DNA from 3 places in the Fictibacillus sp. 7GRE50 genome. Region 3 is predicted to be linked to each of the others. Evidence: riboswitches for the same ligand, from Rfam matches in the RefSeq annotation. Region 3 holds a riboswitch; each other region holds the start of a gene.
What was found. Region 3 has a riboswitch for lysine ahead of IHV12_RS00490 (aspartate kinase). Riboswitches for the same ligand answer to the same signal wherever they lie in the genome.
Positions count from the first base shown of each region.

Region 1: it holds a riboswitch for lysine, as region 3 does, so the genes downstream of both, IHV12_RS01905 (Na+/H+ antiporter NhaC family protein) here and IHV12_RS00490 (aspartate kinase) in region 3, are expected to answer to the same signal.
Region 2: it holds a riboswitch for lysine, as region 3 does, so the genes downstream of both, lysA (diaminopimelate decarboxylase) here and IHV12_RS00490 (aspartate kinase) in region 3, are expected to answer to the same signal.

Region 1 covers NZ_JACZDW010000001.1:378,325-385,277, forward strand. Annotated here, with positions in the region: gene lipA (lipoyl synthase) at 1-670, opposite strand, end outside; gene IHV12_RS01890 (M23 family metallopeptidase) at 876-1,877, shown strand; gene IHV12_RS01895 (methionine/alanine import family NSS transporter small subunit) at 2,021-2,125, opposite strand; gene IHV12_RS01900 (sodium-dependent transporter) at 2,127-3,629, opposite strand; gene IHV12_RS01905 (Na+/H+ antiporter NhaC family protein) at 3,820-5,409, opposite strand; lysine riboswitch at 5,552-5,734, opposite strand; gene yunB (sporulation protein YunB) at 5,839-6,678, opposite strand; gene IHV12_RS01915 (dihydrofolate reductase) at 6,751-6,953, opposite strand, start outside.
Region 2 covers NZ_JACZDW010000004.1:287,371-294,323, forward strand. Annotated here, with positions in the region: gene spoVAD (stage V sporulation protein AD) at 1-555, shown strand, start outside; gene spoVAE (stage V sporulation protein AE) at 557-907, shown strand; gene IHV12_RS16585 (stage V sporulation protein AE) at 912-1,490, shown strand; gene IHV12_RS16590 (spore germination protein) at 1,471-2,946, shown strand; lysine riboswitch at 3,006-3,182, shown strand; gene lysA (diaminopimelate decarboxylase) at 3,277-4,599, shown strand; gene IHV12_RS16600 (peptidylprolyl isomerase) at 4,669-5,103, shown strand; gene IHV12_RS16605 (DUF309 domain-containing protein) at 5,161-5,673, opposite strand; gene IHV12_RS16610 (segregation/condensation protein A) at 5,808-6,551, shown strand; gene scpB (SMC-Scp complex subunit ScpB) at 6,558-6,953, shown strand, end outside.
Region 3 covers NZ_JACZDW010000001.1:104,196-111,148, forward strand. Annotated here, with positions in the region: gene IHV12_RS00480 (succinate dehydrogenase cytochrome b558 subunit) at 1-23, opposite strand, end outside; gene IHV12_RS00485 (YslB family protein) at 328-774, shown strand; gene IHV12_RS00490 (aspartate kinase) at 815-2,053, opposite strand; lysine riboswitch at 2,216-2,404, opposite strand; gene uvrC (excinuclease ABC subunit UvrC) at 2,470-4,272, opposite strand; gene trxA (thioredoxin) at 4,437-4,748, opposite strand; gene IHV12_RS00505 (histidine phosphatase family protein) at 4,863-5,459, opposite strand; gene IHV12_RS00510 (electron transfer flavoprotein subunit alpha/FixB family protein) at 5,528-6,499, opposite strand; gene IHV12_RS00515 (electron transfer flavoprotein subunit beta/FixA family protein) at 6,512-6,953, opposite strand, start outside.

The DNA.
Region 1 (6,953 bases), 270 kb from region 3:
AGTCATCCATCGTTTCTACAATTTCATCCCACGTCTCACCTAACCCGATCATTAGACTGGACTTTGTTGGGATGTTAGCATTCATTTCTTTTGCACGACGCAAGAACTCCATTGTTCTGTCATACGTAGCACGTGCACGAACTCTCGGAGAAAGACGTCTCACCGTTTCAATATTGTGGTTCATAATATCTGGTTTTGCATCCATCAATGTTTTCAGTGCATCAAAATCACCTAACATGTCAGATGGAAGGACTTCGATGGAACAGAATGGATTACGAGCACGTACAGCACGAACGGTTTCGGCGAATACATGAGCACCGCCATCTTTAAGGTCATCACGCGCAACCGCTGTGATTACAACGTGTTTTAAACCCATTTGCTCAACAGATTCTGCAACACGTTCTGGCTCTTGTAGATCAAGTTCTGTCGGTAATCCTGTTTTAACGGCACAAAAACGGCAAGCACGTGTACAGATATCTCCAAGAATCATGAAAGTAGCCGTTTTTCGAACAGCCCAACATTCATGGATATTTGGACATTTTGCTTCTTCACATACCGTATGTAGCTTTTTCTCACGCATCATTTTTTTAAGTTCTTTATAATTTTCATTCGTGTTTAGCTTTATTTTTAACCACTCGGGTTTACGTACATATTCTTCTTTCTTTGCCATCATCATCACCCCAAATTTTCTTGGTCTTTCGTATAATGAACGTTCGTATTTTAGTTTCTACTTAAACATTATTGTCCCCTCAATACTCTACCATACGACAGGGTAAAATTCCAAACATGAGTTTTTTCCAACATTTTTCCTTCATGTTTTTCCTTAACTTCAACAAACTATAGATAAATGATAAGAAAGGAGTGGATTGGGACGCATGAGGAAATTTTCAGTCCTGTTCCTCACTCTGACAGCCCTTCTAATAACCTTTCTTCCAGAAAGCAGGAGCACGGCCGCAGAGCGATATACGAAAGAAGATGTGGAAAGGCTTAGCCTCTATAAAAAAATGGAGTCCGTTACTCTCATTCCATGGCACTACTTTGCAGGCGTAGACCAATATGAAAGAAGCGTGAGAAAAGCGAGAAGAGATCTACCTGCCAGAAAAGGATTAGTCGGCATTTACTTTTCTCCTTTACAATGGTCTGGACCGATCAACCCTACTATGGACGATACGAACCCTGAACGTATTTCTATGTTTGGTGGCATCGGAAAAGACGGTAACAACGACGGAATTGCAGATCGAAACAACGATGAAGATATTTTATATACATTTAGTGAGATTATTCAAAAGCATGGGCATGATATAGAGAATTTCAGAATCGGCCTTTGGAGCTATTACCAGCGTGATAAAGCCGTGGATATTATTATGGAAAACGCGAAGATCTATGAGACCTATGGAACCGTTTCTCTAGACAAACACAGCTTTATCGTTCCATTAAGATCAAACTATAGTTACCGAAGCACTTGGGGAGACCGACGCGGCTTTGGTGGATTACGTATCCATGAAGGCACAGATATCTTTGCAGATTATGGAGTTCCGGTAAAAGCCGTTTCATACGGAATTGTTGAAATTAAAGGATGGAACCGTTTTGGCGGATGGAGAATCGGTGTCCGTGATATCAATAATGTGTATCATTATTACGCCCATTTAGGCAGCTTTAATAAAACAATTGAAAAAGGATCTATCGTCGAACCCGGAACTGTGCTTGGTTATGTGGGCAGCTCAGGCTACGGTCCTCCAGGAACATCAGGAAAATTCCCTCCCCATTTGCACTTTGGTATGTACCGTGACAACGGATATACGGAATGGGCATTCGATCCATACCCTTATTTAAAAGCATGGGAACGTCAGGAGCGCATTAGCAACAGGCGAAGATAATGATAAATGGTGGCAAAGTTGAAAAAGAAGCTTGAGGGCTTCTTTTTTATATGGCGCTCGTAAATCTCGAGCCTTGCTCTGATTTACGAGCGCTATCATAAGAAAAAAGCTGATTCTTCAATTTGAAGAACCAGCTTTACCCTTTATTTCTTTCTCGAAACGCGAACCACGTTTGCAATACTCGCTAGGAGGCCGCCCCATAGGATAACCATGCCAATCACCATCATTGTAATCGCACTGCCTGTCATATTAGCTGACCTCCTTTTTCTCTACTGCCACTTCAGATTTCCACTTCACTAGACCGAGTACGATGCCGAGTACGATTACGCCAACTGCCACGGCTACACCATACGTAAGGATCAGTTCTGTAGGATAACCTTCATAGTTTTCTGCAAGGTTTTGTTTAATGTTATCAAACATCATGTAACCAAGAAGGATTGGTGTGATCACACCTAGACAAACCTTCCACCATAAACCTGTTCGTAAGTCAGAGATGGCGTTCGCATGGTTTTGAAGTCCAGCCAATTGTCTGACGAACCAAGCAACAATGACTACTTCTACAAGACCTGCTAAAGTGATACCGAAGTTGTTGATGAAGTAATCCACGATATCAAGCATGTACAGTCCGCCTTTTGTAGCGAAAAGTAATGAGATAACAGATGCTACTCCTCCACCCATCAATACAGCTTTTGTTCTAGAAATGCCAAACTTATCTTGTAATGCAGACACATACGTTTCAACGATCGAGATCAACGATGTCATACCAGCGAATACAAGGGTTAAGAAGAAGATTGTTCCAAAGAAGGCATTTCCGCCTGGGAACTCATTAATAATTGCTGGGAATACTTCAAAGGCTAGTCCGATACCGCCTTTTACAACTTCATCAACCGGCAGACCTTGTTGCATCGCCATGAATCCTAAAGCGGCAAATACACCAATACCTGCAAGTAGTTCGAATCCTGAGTTTGCGAAACCTGTAATAAATGCATTATTGTTAATATCTGATTTCTTAGGCAGATAGCTTGAGTACGTTACCATGATTGCAAATGCGATCGATAATGAGAAGAAAATCTGACCGTAAGCTGCTACCCACACCTTACCATTATTCATCATGCTCCAATCAGGTGTGAAGAATGTGTTCAAACCTTGAGCAGCACCATCGAGCGTTACGGCACGAATAACAATTAACGTAAACATAATAACTAAAGCTGGAATAAAAATTTTGTTAAAACGCTCGATTCCTTTCGATACACCTTTATAAAGAACAAGAAGTGTAACGACCCACACGATTAGAAGTGCGATCAGAATACCTGGTACGATACCACCCAAGTCACCAGGCGTCTTGCTTAATTGAAGGACTTCACCGTAGAAGAAGTCAGAAGGCTTGTCTCCCCAAGTTAAGTTTAATGAGTAAATAGAATACTTAATCGCCCAAGCGATGATAACCGCGTAATAAGTAGAAATAACAAATGCTACAAATACTTGCCACCATCCTAGCCACTCCGCTTTTTTGTGAAGTCGGAAATAAGAAAGTGGAGCAGATCCACGGTACTTATGACCTAGCGTAAATTCTAGGATTAGTAAGGGAATCCCTGCCGTTAAAAGTGCTATAAGATATGGGATGAAGAATGCTCCTCCACCGTTCTCATAAGCAACCGCTGGAAATCTCCAGATATTGCCTAGGCCGATTGCTGAGCCGACCGCTGCTAATATAAACCCATAGCGGCTTCCCCATTGCTGCCTATTTTCCATTGTTGTATCCCCCTTTTTATGAAGTCGAAAAGTTTACAATTGTTACTTTTTTCTGATAATTCTGTGTTCAGTATATTACAAAACATGAAAACCTGTCAAAATGTTTTTAGTTATTTTGTCGGAATAAGGGGGAAAAAGTCGTATAAATATAAGAAAAAGTGCCTGGTTAACTACCAGACACTTTCAAAAATTAAGCCTTTAAAGATTGATCACTAATGCTATTTTTACTAGATACTTTTTTAATTATGAAGAGCGCTAAGATAAATATTACAGCAGATGCGAAGAGGCCGACCCAAACACTTTCTGTGAACCCAAGGGCAAGATAACCAACGGCAGACACTCCAGCAGCCACTAGGCTATAAGGAAGCTGGGTCATGACGTGATCAATGTGATGACTTCCCGCTCCTGTTGAAGAAAGGATGGTAGTATCTGATATTGGGGAACAATGGTCACCAAAAACAGATCCCGCTAGTACTGCAGCAAGAACAGGAAGCATTAACTCAATATTTGTAGAAGCTGAAATTTCTGCTGCGATCGGCAGCATTACTCCAAATGTACCCCATGAAGTTCCTGTCGCAAAAGCCATTAACCCTGACAGTACGAAAAGAACAAACGGCAGATAAGCTAAATTCATATGCTGATCAACTAACCCTGCTAGATACGTCCCTGTTCCTAAGCTATCGATGATAGAGATGATCGTCCATGCAAAAAGCAAGATCGTAACAGCACCGATCATAGACTGAATACCGCGTCCCAGTCCTTTTCCTAAGGATGCAGCACCCATCTTCTTTGGAAGGAAGAACAATATAGCAGAAGCTAAACCAAGCAGACCACCATATACTAATGATTTTGGTACATCGGTATTCTCAAAAATAGATAAAAGTGAGATGGCCGTTGGTTCTTCTAGCCCCTTCACATTTTGAATACCTGTATAGATCATGAATCCAACCGTTGAAATAATCAAGATTACGATTGGCCAAACTAGGTCTCCTACTTTTCCTTTGTCACTTTCTTCGAGCTTAATACCTTCTCCGATTGCAGCTTTTTTATCAGCTGCAATCACTTCTCCTGTAGCAAGAGCTGTTTCCTCATGTTTTTTCATCGGTCCAAAATCAAGTTGAAAATACGCTACAGCAAATACTAGGATTAACGCAAACACTGCATAAAAATTCATTGGAATCATTTGAATAAAAGCACTAAACGCAGACATATTTGTGATCTCATGTGTAGCAAAGATCGTTCCGATAATACCGATAATGTACGCGCCCCAACTTGAAACAGGTGAGATTACACACACTGGCGCTGCAGTTGAATCAAGGTAATATGCCAGTTTCGCACGCGAGATGCGATGTCGGTCAGTAATAGGTCTACTTACATTTCCGACAGCCAACGAATTAAAATAGTCATCAATAAAAATGACGAGTCCAAACACAACCGTTAAAAGCTGTGCACCTCTTCTCGTTTTCACTCTAGAAATGGCCCACTCTCCAAAAGCTCTGCTTCCACCTGCTAAAGAGATAATGCTCGTCATCATTCCTAAGATTAATAAGAACAGAAGAATATAAACATTCCACTCATTTAATGCACCGTCTGAAATAAAGTGCCCTTTCACGATCGTACCAATTTCTTTCAGTGTAGCCACAATACTAAAATCGTGAAGCAATAGGGCTCCCGCTAGGATCCCAGCTCCTAATGAGACTAACACTCTTCGCGTTAGAACAACCATCAAGATTGCCAATACGGGTGGTATTAACGCATAAATCGAATTCTCAAATTCCATGATGTTCCTCCTTCTTTTATTTAGCCATCGATATTGAGGAGTTCTTACAGGACGTTGAGGAAAAAAGGACAAAATAAAAAGCGATCAATAGACAAGGAAATAACCTGCTATCAATCACTTAAGTAATTTATGGTTTTCCTCATCGATCAGTAGTCCTCCACTGCTTTTAATTCCCAAGCAGTGACAGTTTTACACTTGTTTAGTGTAAACCCAGCAAAAGTGAACAGACGGTTTACTTTTGCTTCGGCGGAAGTTCCTTTCCTTTTTCTTCACAGACGTCACTCTCTGAAAAAGTACTTATAAAATCCGCTCCTCTACCCCATCGGTGATAGGCTTAAAGACATATAAAATTTTAAATTCAATTTCAATTATAACAAACTAGGACGAATGGTCAACCTAAACAGGATTTGTTAAATGAAGGAAATATATTTATTCTGCTGCTTCTTCCCCACTTGTGTCTTCTGATGGACTATCTTCAGAAGGCTCCAATTCATCATGAGATTCCTTTTCTTTTAAGTCTGGTGTAATCGGCACAGTCGGCTGAATAGGATCTCCAGATTGATTATAATAGACAGGGACTTCCCCTTTAATAAACTGTGCTGTTATCTTTATTGGTCTTTTTACAACTGTCGTTTCTGTCGCAAAAGGAATAACGATCCTCGTTTTCACTGTGACTACAATATCAATATTGATCCACGTATTGTTGATCCCTGAATTCTCTATTTTCTCTTCGATATCTGTGTTCGCTTCACCAATCAACATAAATTTGATAGGAATTTTCGGCCCTAAGTTAGCTAGGAGAGAGTTTCTTGTTGCTTGCCCAAGAGGTATTTCCATAATAACACCCGGTTCGTTCTTATAGGCTGTTATTCCTAACTCATCATTGGTTATTACTTCGTGTGCTTTTCCTTCTTCTATTTCCTTCAGGTATTTTTGAACGACTTTTTGTGACTGGTTGGCAACCTGGTTGACTACACTCTGATTGATTCCAGCAAAGACTACATTTCCTTCTGTATCGGTCTTATATTCGATGATGTCATTCATTTCCGAAGGCCCTAAAATTTCATTGTCGATCGCTTCACTTATTGCAAGTGCGGCGATTTCTTCCGTTTTCTTTTGAGCAATCAACATAAGTGTTGGTTCGATCCCTTTGTTTACAAGCCATAGCCCTTGAATCGTTATAAAAGTAAACAGAATAAATGAGATCAATAGTACAAATCGGAATGGAAGTGGCCCTTTTCGAAGTTTCATTTTTCTGCGCTTAAGCAAAAGGTAACCCCCCTTTATCTACATATACATATGTATGCAGACAAGAGGGGGGCTCATTCAAACTTTATGGTTTTAATTTTTTTCGTAGACTACAAAATCGTGATGATATTTGTTCTTTTCATCTACAACACCTGGTTTACGGGAAACTTCCTTCCATTCCTCACGATTGATTTCTGGAAAATACGTATCAGCATCAAAGGTGTGGTGGATCTCTGTGACATACAAGCGATCTGCAACAGGCATGAACAGCTTAAAGATCTCCGTTCCCCCTATCA
Region 2 (6,953 bases), on a different contig from region 3:
GGGCAAAAGCCAGATACAGCTACGTTTACCGTAACAGGTGCAGGTGCTGCACTTGTAAGTAAAGAGGTCTCAGATATAAAGATCACATCGGCTACTGTTGGAAAAGTAGTGGACTTAGGAATCAAAGATCCTTTTGATATGGGATCAGCGATGGCTCCTGCAGCTGCAGACACGATCGCGGCACATTTTAAAGAGATGGATGTTCAGCCTGATGAGTACGATTTAATCGCTACAGGGGATCTTTCTGGAGTCGGTGCACCGATCGTTAAGATGTTATTAAAAGAGCAAGGTTATGATGTGTCAGACAATCATCGAGATTGCGGATTGATGATCTATCGAAGCGGACAACAGGTTTTTGCAGGAGGAAGTGGCTGTGCGTGTTCTGCAGTCGTTACGTACGGATATATCTTAGACGAGATTCGAAAAGGCAATCTAAAGAAAGTCTTGATGGTCGCAACGGGTGCATTATTAAACCCGGTAATGGTTCAGCAAAAAGAAAGTATTCCAACGGTTGCTCACGGCGTGGTTTTAGAGCGAGCGGAAGGAGGACAATAAGATGGAGTTTTTTTGGGCGTTTTTAGTAGGTGGAGCAATTTGTGTTGTCGGCCAGCTGATGATGGATGTAATGAAGCTGACACCGGCTCATGTAACGACTTCCTTCGTAGTAATTGGGGCACTTCTTGATGCTTTCGGTATCTATGATAACTTGATCAAATTTGCAGGAGCTGGAGCTACTGTTCCCATTACCAGTTTTGGTCACTCCCTTTTGCACGGAGCGATGGCATCAGCAGAGGAACATGGCTTTATCGGAATCGCCATGGGAATCTTTGAGTTAACATCTGCAGGAATCTCATCTGCTGTTTTGTTTGGATTTTTAGTAGCAGTCATCTTTGAACCTAAGGGGTGATCATATGGTGAAAAAACGGGTCATTTTCATAACGGATGGAGATCTGTATGCACTACGAGTCGTAGAGCATGCGGCTAAACAAGTTGGAGGACGCTGTATATCACAATCATGGGGAAATCCAACACGAAAAAGCGGTATAGAGCTTGTAGAGATGATCCGAAAAACACCACATGACCCTGTACTTGTAATGTTTGATGACTGTGGTTTTAAAGGAGAAGGTCCAGGAGAACAAGCGATGAGATATATTCATCAGCAGAAAGATATTGATGTGATTGGTGCTGTGGCCGTAGCTTCCAAAACGCATTTTACAGAATGGACAAAAGTTCACTGTTCTATGGATCGATATGGAGAACTAACAGAGTTCGGTATTGATAAGAGTGGAATTCCAGATCTTGAAACAGGCAGGATTAACGGTGACACCGTCTATATCCTCGATGAATTAAACCTTCCTTTCATAGTAGGTGTCGGGGATATCGGAAAAATGGCTGGTTTTGATTCTGTTGAAAAGGGAGCTCCAATTACAGTAAAAGCGATTCAACTTATTTTAGAAAGGAGCGAATCAATTGGCAACCGAAAAAAATAAAACACCGATTAGTAAGAACATTGAAGATACGGAAAGGTTTTTAAAAGAGCGTTTGGGTATTGGTGTGAGTTTTGATGTTGGTGTCAGAAAGATCTTTGTCTTAAAAAAGGAACTTCAGCTGTATTATTGTACGGGACTTTGCGACAGTGAGTTCATCATCATGATCTACCGCGAACTAATGGATATGGATCATGGTCATCGCGCACCGAGTAAAGTAAAAGATCTTGTACATAATCATCTCGCACATCAGCAAGTAGAGATTACGAAATCGTTAGATGAAGCTGTAGACCGCATGCTTTCAGGTCTGATCGTTATATTCATTGACGGAGAAGAAGAAGCATTTGTTGTGGATGTAAGAAGTTATCCAGGAAGATCACCAGAAGAGCCGGACATTGAGAAAGTGGTAAGGGGAGCCCGTGATGGATACACGGAAAATATTATCATCAATACTGCTCTTACAAGAAGACGTATACGAGATGAACGATTACGACACGAAATTCTTCAAGTGGGTGAACGCTCTAAAACGGATGTATGTCTCGCTTATATTCAAGATGTGGCAGATCCCGGCCTCGTTGACCTTATTAGAAAAGAGCTTAACTCTATTGAGATCGACGGGATTCCAATGGCAGATAAGACGATCGAAGAGTTTATTGTAAAACAAGGTTGGAACCCGTTTCCCTTAGTCCGGTATACAGAAAGACCAGATGTTGCTGCACAGCACTTGATGGAAGGTCATGTATTAATCATCACAGATACATCGCCAAGTGTTATCATCACACCTACTACACTCTTTCATCACGTACAGCATGCAGAAGAGTTTAGGCAGACTCCATTTATAGGTGCTTTTTTAAGATGGACCCGCTTTACAGGTATGATGGCTTCAGTATTCTTAGTACCGATGTGGCTTTTGTTTTCGATGGAAGAGCAATTATTACCGCCTTTCATTGATTTTATCGGTCCGAATAAACACACGAACATCCCACTGTTTCTTCAGATAATCTTTGCGGAGATCGGGATTGATATCTTAAGGCTCGCGGCCATCCATACACCGAGTGCACTATCGACCGCCATGGGTCTGATCGCAGCCGTATTGATCGGGCAGATCGCAATAGATGTAGGATTATTCGTACCTGAAGTTATTCTATATGTTGCGATAGCGGCGATCGGATCCTTCTCCACACCAAGTTATGAGCTGAGTATCGCAAACAAAGTCCTGCGGCTTTTCTTGATTGCGATGGTTATGTTGTTTAAAGTGCCAGGATTTATTATCGGATTCACATTGTTGGTTCTCTATATGGCAACGATCAAAAATTTGAACACACCTTATTTGTGGCCGCTCTTACCGTTTAATCCAAAAGCGTTTCTACAGATTGTCGTTCGAATAGCTGTTCCGCTATCAAAAGTTCGACCTAGCATTGTACATCCGCAGAACACCAAAAAACAGCCAACTAATTAATCTGTCCCTTGCTGATTGTTGAAAATTGTGTTAAATTCATAACTAATTAAATATGCCTCATATGAGGTAGAGGCGCAAAACGAATGAGTAGCATATGGAGTTCATGGATGACGATGAAATATGTTGAAAGGTCAATTTGCCGAAGTGTAAAAAGAGTTCCATCTCTTTTTATGCTGGGCCGTTGCTGAACAAGCAACGGACTGTCACTACAACTGTAGTGGAGAGCTATTCCGACATGAGGGTACGGTTTTTGACAGCCTGCCTTAGTTGCGGCTGTCTTTTGTATTTGTCGGGATTGAATTCTCTATCAACAACGAGAGGGGATTACTTGTGAATTTACACGGAACATCAAAAATTGGAGATAATCAACATCTATGGATCGGTGGTTTAGATACGGTAGATCTAGCGAAAAAATACGGAACACCGCTATATTTGTATGATTTGTCCTTGATAAAAAATAGAGCAAGAGGCTTTAAAAAAGCATTCGAGGAAAATGGGGTAGGATATCAAGTAGCATATGCCTCAAAAGCCTTTTCTTCCATCGCCATGTTTCAGCTTATCGAACAGGAAGGATTAAGTCTGGATGTAGTTTCAGGTGGAGAACTTTATACGGCACTTCAAGCTGAATTTCCACCTGAAAGAATACATTTTCATGGAAACAACAAAAGCTTAGCAGAATTAGAATTTGCACTTACCGCTGGAGTCGGTTGTATTGTAGTAGATAACTTTCATGAGATCTCCTTATTAAAAATGCTGAGCAGCAAGCTTAGCAAAAAAGTAGACATCTTACTGCGTTTAACTCCAGGAATTGAAGCCCATACCCATGATTACATCATTACAGGTCAGGAAGATTCTAAGTTTGGATTTGATTTAGGGAATGGTCAAGGAGACAGAGCACTTCAAGAAGTACTTGCATTTGAAGGCTTTCGCGTTTTAGGGATTCATTGTCATATTGGATCTCAAATCTTTGAAACAGAAGGATTCACTCTGGCGATTGAAAAGTTGTTCGGCCATTTTAAAAAGTGGGAAGAAAACTTTAACTATTTTCCAAGTGTCGTAAATCTTGGAGGCGGGTTCGGTATTCAATATACGTCAGAGGATACACCGCTTTCTCCTGAACAATACGTTACGGCCATGATTGAAGAAGTGAAGAAACAGATGATTCACTTTGAAGGGAAAGATCTGCCTGAACTTTGGATTGAACCAGGACGTTCACTCGTAGGTGATGCGGGTACGACGATCTATTCAATCGGCTCTCAAAAAGAGATCGAAGGAGTTAGGCATTATGTGTCCATTGATGGTGGGATGACAGATAACATTCGTCCTGCACTCTATCAAGCTAAATATGAAGCATTCGTAGCGAATAAGATGAACGAAGAACCAACACAAACCGTTTCAATCGCAGGAAAATGCTGTGAGAGTGGCGACATGTTAATCTGGGATATTGAACTTCCTGAAGTTTGTGATAACGACTTATTAGCCGTTTCCTGTACGGGAGCTTACGGTTATAGTATGGCGAGCAATTATAATCGCATTCAGCGGCCAGCTGTTGTGTTTGTAGAGAACGGTGAAGAACAGCTTGTAGTGAAGCGGGAAACATATGAAGACCTCATCAAGAATGATGTTCCATTAAAAACGAATGTTTTTGTGTAAATTAGTTTACGGAGCAGACATTTAACCGTACAATGGTAGTTGAATGAAGTAGAAGGAGGCCTGTTTTTTATGAAAAAAGGTTCAATTGAATTTGAAAACGGCGAAAAAATTGTATTTGATCTGTACCAAGAAGAAGCACCTGGAACAGTAGAAAACTTTGAAAAACTTGCAAACGAAGGCTTTTACAACGGTGTAACGTTCCACCGTGTTATCCCTGGATTTGTAGCTCAAGGTGGAGATCCAACAGGAACTGGAGCTGGCGGCCCTGGTTATTCTATTCCTTGTGAAACAGAAGGGAACCCACATAAGCACGTAGCGGGGTCTCTTTCAATGGCGCATGCTGGCCGCGATACAGGCGGAAGCCAATTCTTCCTCGTACACGAGCCACAGCCGCACTTGAACGGTGTTCATACTGTTTTTGGACAAGTTACAGAAGGTTTGGAAACAGTACTTCGTATTAAACAAGGCGATGTAATGAAAGAAGTTAAAGTTTGGGAAGAATAAGTTCCAAATAAGAAAAGCTCCGGATTACTCCGAAGCTTTTTTTTATGTTTTAGGCAATTATACATTTCTGTTTTTCATGAGTTTTTGTCTATTTCGTTCATCAATAACCGTAGAACGGTCTCTTAAAGAGTGCTTATGAACGATGTTTTCATCCACTCCAGTTGTTAAAGACCACTCTTCTTCAGTCACACTAGCTTTTAATAAACATACGTTCAATAGATCAGTTGACAGTGGAAGAGCTATCGACTCAAAAGGTTGCTGTTGCTCGATTTTTTGTATGCTTTTATCGAGTAGTTCAAAAAAAGGTTCAACTTCTATTCCGAGTTCTTTCAGTGCTGCTTCTTCTTTTTGCAGCTTCACTCTACAACTCAAGATCATTCGTTTAGCTCCGTTATTGTTGCCACGCCGATGGTGATAAAGAGCCACTGCAAGCTGAATCAGTCCCGGCCACAGATCGCCTTTCATGCCCTCGTCCTTCCAATGCTCCTCAAGCACTTCGTGACACTCAAAGTAATCTTGATCTCTATGAAAATGCACCAAGTATTCAATCCATGGTTTTGGATAAGTCACTAGTCGTTCACGCCCCTTAATAAGCTCGACTTTAAGTTTACCATATGCATAGCATGAATAAAAACAAGCCGCGTACCACGCAAAATATGATATAATTTTATAATACAAAATCGCTGAAAAACTGGGGAAATGTTATGCAATATAGTGTGAAGCTTGATGGATTTGAAGGTCCGCTCGACTTACTGCTTCATTTGATACAAACCTACGAAGTGGATATTTATGATATCCCGGTAGCCATCATAACTGAGCAATACCTTCAATATATACATACGATGAAAGAACTAAAACTGGACGTAGCAAGTGAATTTTTAGTTATGGCAGCTACTCTTCTTGCCATTAAAAGCAAGATGCTGCTACCAAAGCATGAAGAAGAGCTTTTTGAGAATCAGATGGAACTCGAGATGGAAGAAGACCCAAGAGATGAATTAGTAAGAAGACTCGTTGAATATAGAAAGTACAAGTATGCTGCTGATGAACTTAAAGAAAGAGAATCAGCAAGAAGCTTAATATACACACGGCAGCCTGCCGACCTCTCACAGTTTGAGAAAGAAGAATCGGCAAAACAGGTGACCAACGTAACGCTGTATGATATGTTGCAGGCGATGCAAAAAGTCTTTCAAGAAAAGGTAACGCGAGCACCGAGACAAACGACCATCGAACGGCAAGAGATTCCGATCGAAAAAAGAATGGAACAAATAAAATCCTCGCTTCTTTCTGTAGGCGGACGAAAAAAGTTCACAGACCTTTTTGATAAGAGCACTAGGGAACATGTTGTTGTTACATTTCTTGCAATATTAGAACTTATGAAAGTTAAATCAATAAATTGCGAACAACAAGATCATTTTAGTGAAATTTATATAACGATGTTAGAGGAGTAATACGATTTGGAACGAAATGAATATAAAGCGATTGTAGAGGGTTTGCTTTTTGTCAGTGGTGATGAAGGAATCGACAGAAAACAAATCGCTCAAGTGTTGGAGATCGACAGCAAAGAACTTGATCCCATCATCGAAGAGTTGAAACAAAGTTATGCTTCACCAGAAAGAGGGATGTCTATTGTTGAATATGCGGGATCCCTTCAATTTGTAACAAAACCGGAACATGCTGCCTTTTATGAGCGTCTTGTTGAAACGCCTGGTCATGCGACACTCTCTCAAGCTGCTCTTGAAACACTAGCGATCATTGCCTATAAACAGCCAATTACTAGGTCAGAGATCGAAGAAGTAAGAGGTGTAAAAACGGAAAAACCGTTACAGACACTATCTGCTAAAGGATTAGTG
Region 3 (6,953 bases):
ATAAAATCTCTACTGCCAGCCATTCTCTTGCCCCCTTCAAATTTAGCCTCTCTCTGGCTGCTAATCTTTGTTCCTCTCCACATGTAAGCGTTTTAAGTTTCCTCTTCTAGAGGATGAGTGTTAAACAATTAGCTTAATTAACTAGCAACATGTCCATTTTACTCCCATCGTTTGACACCGTCAAGAAAACGCTAACAACTAAATACGTAAATTTTCTTGATACATCAACGCTTTTGGAGGTTTAAGATTTTCGACAAATACCGATAGTTGCTATAGAGTTTAAACCGCTTTCCCGTTATAATAAAAATTAGAAAGAAGGGATGCAGAATGTTTAAACAAAAGACAAAGGATGATAACACCCCTGTAGAACAGCTTTCTGTTTCAGCTTTTGGGTATGAGATCCTTCGAAGCGATTTGTTGCCTGAACTTCTTGGCAAACAAGAACGAAATATTCTCTATTGGGCAGGAAGACACTTGGCTAGAAAATATCCTTTACATACGATGGAAGAAGTTCACGCTTTTTTTGTTGAAGCAGGCTGGGGCACTCTTGAAATGATCGAAGCTTCGAAAACTGAGATGAATTTCTCTTTAAACTCTCAACTGATCATGCAGCGAATGGAAAACTTCAATCATCAAACGTTCAGCCTAGAAGCAGGCTTCCTCGCTGAACAAGTTCAGCTGCAAAAAAAATGCACAACAGAAGCTTTAGAATCTACAAAACGAAACAAAGTTTTTATTACTGTTCAATGGGACAAAAAAGATACGATTGAATAACAAAAGCCGGCGTATTGCCGGCTTTTTTCAATGTTTGGTCCTATGTGTTCTGAACGGGAACACGAGCATCTAGCTCAAACACATCATGCAGCGTTTCTATCGACTTAATCATATCTTCTTGTTTCACGACGGTTGATACTTTAATCTCAGAAGTGCTTACCATTTTTATCATAATATCTTCGTCTGAAAGAGCTTTAAACATTTTAGCGGCAACGCCAGGATTTGAGATCATGCCTGAGCCAACGATTGACACTTTTGCAAGACCTTGTTCATAACTGATCGATTCGAATCCTAATTTCCCTTGATGCGCAGCAAGTACTTCTTGTGTAGCAGATAATGAGTTTGATTCAATCGAGAACGAAATATTCGTTTTTTCTTCATTTAGGACATTCTGAATGATGATGTCTACATTGATGCCGTTTGATGCCAAAATAGTAAACAATTCCGCTAACGCGTGTATTTCATTGGGAACTGAAGAGACCGTAATTTTTGTTATGTTTCCTTCAAACGCAAGACCTCTAACCATTAAATTTTGTTCCATAGACACTTCCTCCTCAACTAATGTTCCACGTTCTTCACTCATGCTAGATCTTACTTCTAATGTAATACTATAGTTTTTAGCAAACTCAACCGCTCTCGGATGTAAAACGCCAGCACCAAGGTTCGCCATCTCTAACATCTCATCATAAGAGATCGAAGGTAGTTTTCTAGCTGAATCCACTACACGCGGATCCGTCGTATATACACCCGTCACATCGGTATAGATGTCACATCGATCGGCTTTTAAAGCTGCCGCTAGCGCAACGGCTGTTGTATCAGATCCACCTCTGCCAAGCGTTGCAATATCCTTTGTTTCAGGAATCAGCCCTTGAAAACCTGCGACAACCACGATATGGCCATCTTTTAATAGAGAAGATACGCGCTCTGAATCGATGTCTAGTATTCTTGCATTTGAAAAAGCATCTTCGGTTTGAATACCCGCTTGCCATCCGGTTAATGATTGAGCTTTATATCCTTCTTGATGCAGAGCCATCGTCAATAAGGCAATCGTAATCTGTTCACCCGTCGTAAGTAGCATATCCATTTCCCGTTTAGAAGGGTTCTGACTGATATCTGTAGCAAGCTTTACGAGTTCATCCGTTGTTTTGCCCATCGCTGAAACCACAACCACGACTTCATTTCCTGCATCTACTTCATGGATGATTCGTTTTGCAACATTTTGTATTCGCTCAACTGAGCCTACACTAGTTCCACCAAATTTTTGAACGATTCTCCCCATATACTCCAATCCCTTCTTGTTGTAAGATTCTATCTCTTTTATTAGAAGACTTTGTTGACGGTGCACGTATACCTTCTTTTTTTGAAAGTAAATACAAAAAAGCAACAATAAGGAAAAACCCTATTGTTGCTATAATCCGTAGCAAGCCAAGTTTGTTCCCCCTCGTGAGATAGTCCTCCACACAAACCCTGGGGGGACTTGTGTGACAGCTCTGTATTTCTTCAATACAGGTCCAGCATAAAAGGCTAGAAGTCCTTTTACACTTCGGCAAGAATCCCCTTTCCACCATCATCACTAGAGCTTCTTCTCTTCAGATGGGTTACTATTGGTTCCTGCTCCTCTACCATCACTTCATACGAAGCATGGCATATTTATAAAGTTGGATTTATTTTAACAAAGTTACTCAATAGCTGCAACTACTCATTTGATAAAAATGCTTTTTCAATAAGCTCGGCTACTGGTTTAGGCACACCTGCTGCTTGAATCTCATCAACAGAAGCTTCTTTTAACTTTTTTAACGATCCAAAGTGGCGAAGCAGCATCTTTTTGCGTTTGTCACCGATTCCAGCGATGCTGTCTAATGTTGATTCGAACATGCTTTTAGAGCGAACTTTTCGATGGAAGGAGATCGCGAACCTGTGAACTTCATCTTGAATTCGTTGCAGAAGATAGAATTCCTGACTGTTTCTAGGCAAGTGTATCATTTCAGGAGGATCCCCAATCCAAAGCTGTGAGGTTCTATGCTTTTCATCTTTCGATAGACCTGCTACTGGAATAAATAAGTTAAGCTCGTTCTCTAATACATCTTGAGCCGCAGATATTTGCCCTTTTCCGCCATCGATCAGAATAAGACTAGGAAGCTCTCCTTCTTCCCTCAATAGTCTTGTATATCTTCTGCGAACAACTTCCTTCATGGAAGCATAATCATCTGGACCTTCCACAGATTTGATCTTATATTTTCGATAATCCTTTTTGTACGGTTTTCCGTCAACAAAAACAACCATGGCAGAAACAGGGTCTGTTCCATGAATATTCGAGTTATCGAACGCTTCAATACGATAAGGTGCAGCAATTCCAATTCTCTCACCAAGGTTCTCAACGGCTTTAATCGTTCTCGCCTCATCTTGCTCGATCAGGGCAAATTTCTCGTGAAGAGCTAAAGACGCGTTTTTAGTAGCTAATTCCACAAGCTCTTTCTTTTGTCCTTTTTTCGGCTGCAATACTTTCACTTGAAGAAGTTCGGATACAAGATCTGCATCCACTTCTTGTGGAAGGAGAATCTCTTTAGGAAGAAGGTGATTTTTTTGCAGATAGAACTGACCAATAAAGGTTAGCAAGTCTTCATTCGCTTCTCCATAAAAAGGGAAGACCGAAATATCTCTAGCAATCACTTTTCCTTGCCTAATGAAAAAGACTTGTACACACATCCATCCTTTATCGAAATGATAACCAAAAACGTCTCGATCGACTAAATCTGCTGTCATCATCTTTTGCTTCTCCATAACAGCTTCAATGTGCTGTATCTGGTCTCGAAGCTCTTTTGCGCGTTCAAAGTTTAATGCTTCAGAGGCTTCGAGCATCTTTTCTGACAACTCATTTTTAACATCCTGATAGCCGCCATTAAGAAATTTCACGATGCCATCTACCATCTGTTTATTTTCTTGTTCTGTAACATCATATACGCAAGGACCTAAACATTGACCGATATGATAATACAAACACACTCTTTTAGGCATCGTATCACATTTACGGAGTGGAAAAATACGGTCTAAAAGCTTTTTCGTTTCTTGGGCAGCATAAGCATTCACAAACGGACCAAAATATTTTCCGCCATCTTTTTTTATCTTCCGTATATATAGAAGTCTTGGTTGTTTTTCAGCAGTGATTTTTAAGTATGGATAGCTCTTATCATCTTTTAGCATAACGTTATAACGAGGGTCATGCTTTTTAATCAAATTCATCTCTAGAACTAATGCTTCCATCTCAGTAGAAGTTACAATGTATTCAAAATCTCTGATCTCACTAACAAGTCTTTGCGTTTTACCATCATGTGTCCCCGAGAAATAAGATTTCACACGATTCTTCAACACTTTCGCCTTACCAACATAAATAACTTTCCCAAACTCATTCTTCATAAGATAGCAGCCAGGTTGATCTGGTAGCAACATTAATTTTTGTTTTACAGAAATAGAGGTCAATTTCTTCCCCCCTTCACTCATAGCAGTCTTTTCTACTATCATATCATGTATCAACGTGTTCATAATACTATCGTGATTTCAATACCACATATTTTCATTTATCGACAATATTTCCTAGAAAATATTGAACAGTTTGTAAAATGCACAAAAAAAAAGCCCGAGCAACGGGCTTTTTTGGGTAAACCTTATTTATGTTTGTTCAATAGTTCAACTAATGCTTCTTTCGGTTGGAAACCGACAACTTGATCTACCACTTGACCGTCTTTGAATACAAGTAGGGTTGGAATACTCATAACACCGAATTTTCCAGCTGTTTCTTGGTTTTCATCAACATCAAGCTTAACTACTTTTACTTCTTCCATTTCTTGATCTACTTCTTCAAGAACAGGAGCGATCATTTTACAAGGTCCGCACCATGGTGCCCAAAAGTCAGCAAGTACTAAACCTTCGTTCGTTTCTGTATTAAATGTTTGATCTGATGCATTAACAATAGCCATTTATTTGGCCCTCCTTTTAAATAACAAAGTGTAAACAAAGTATATCCCACAAATGTAACAGTTGCTAATAGTTTGCTCAACTTTATGGTACCCAAGTTTTTTATTCGACAAACGTTAGATTGTAGCACTCTTTTCTAGATGTCTCTGACAGTTGAATAATTCACAAGTCCAAGCGTTTTCTGCTTTTAGGTTAAAAATAGAAAAAGACGTATTGTTAAGTCCGTACCAGCGATCAGTATCGTCTTGCAGAAGCTCTTTGAAGATCCTTACAAGTAATGCTCCATGAGTGATGACCAGAACTTTCTCACCCTTATGCTTTTGAACAATATCGCTTAGGGCTGCTTTCCATCTAGTATCGGCATCTTCATTTGATTCTCTACCTAGATCAAGCTCCATCCAATTTTCTCCCCAGCGTTCGACTCGTTCGCTCTCAGTGGTTCCTTCTGTCTCACCGAATGAGATCTCGCGAAGTCTATCATCAGCCAACACGTTTAGACCGGTTATTCCGCTGATAGCATCAGCAGTTTTATATGCTCTGAGTAATGGACTGGCATATATAGCATCCCATTTTTCATCCACAAACCGTTCCGCTAAACGTTCAGCTTGATACTTCCCGTTGTCATTAAGCGGGATATCCTTACAGCCTTGAGCTCTTCTTTCAATGTTCCAATCCGTTTCACCATGACGAATGAATGCAATCGTAGTCATCATACACCTTCCTCGTTCTCAAATTGAAAAAACGTCCAGAAAAACGGACGTTTTCATTCATTTACATTCTATTATACTAACACTTTTTTAAACTCTTCCGTTAATAAAGGAACGACTTCAAACAGGTCACCAACGATTCCATAGTCTGCTACCGAGAAGATGCTAGCTTCGGGATCTTTGTTGATCGCAACGATGACTTTAGAGTTAGACATCCCAGCTAGATGCTGAATAGCTCCCGAAATTCCACAAGCGATATACAGATCAGGCGTTACAACTTTACCGGTTTGACCGATCTGTAATGAATAATCACAATAATCAGCATCACACGCACCACGAGATGCCCCAACTGCTGCTCCAAGTACATCTGCAAGTTCTTGAAGAGGTTTGAAGCCATCTTCAGATTTCACACCGCGACCACCAGCAACGATGATCTTTGCTTCTGCTAGATCTACGCCTGTAGATGCTTTACGAACTACTTCTTTAACAATCGTTCTTAAGTCTTTGATGTCAACAGATACAGATGTTACATCACCAGAGCGAGATTCATCTTTCTCTAATGGTGCGATGTTATTCGGACGAATCGTAACGAATACTAGACCATCTGAGATTAATTTCTTTTCAAAGGCTTTTCCTGAATATACAGGGCGAGTAAACACAGTGTTCTCACCAGCTTGTTCAAGTCCTGTAACATCTGAAATCAGTCCAGATTCTAGACGAGCTGCAAGTCGTGGCGAAAGATCTTTTCCTAACGATGTGTGTCCGAACACGATTGCTTCAGGGCTTTCATCATCGATGATCTGCTTTAACGTTTGGAAATAACCATCTGGAGTATAGTTCGCTAGCTTCTCATGTTCCGCTGTGAGTACACGATCAGCTCCATAGTGAATTAATTCTGCTGCTAACGACTGAACAGAGTCACCGCATAATACTGCGAACACTTCTCCGCCGCCAGAAATTTCTTTTGCTGCTGCAATTGCTTCAAATGAAACATTACGTAACGCACCGTCACGGGATTCTGCAAGTACTAAAACTTTTTTTGCCATGATGACTCCTCCTTATATTACCTTCGCTTCATTTCTTAACAGAGATACAAGTTCTTTTACTTGGTCTGGAGTTTCACCTGATAGGATTTTTCCAGCTTCCTTTTTTGGTGGAAGATATACTTCTACCGTTTTTGTTTTCGCTTCTACGTCATCTTCATCAATATCAAGATCATCTAACTCCAATGTTTCAAGAGGCTTCTTCTTTGCTTTCATGATCCCTGGTAACGAAGGATATCGTGGCTCATTCAATCCTTGTTGTGCAGTCACCAATAATGGAAGAGATGTCTCAATCTTCTCAAGATCTCCTTCAACATCGCGTTCGATGTTTACAGTCGAACCGTTCACTTCAATCTTTGTGATGGTTGTTACGTGTGGAATATCTAATAATTCTGCAAGACGCGGTCCAACTTGACCAGTCCCGTTATCAATCGCAACGTTTCCGCCTAGAATAATG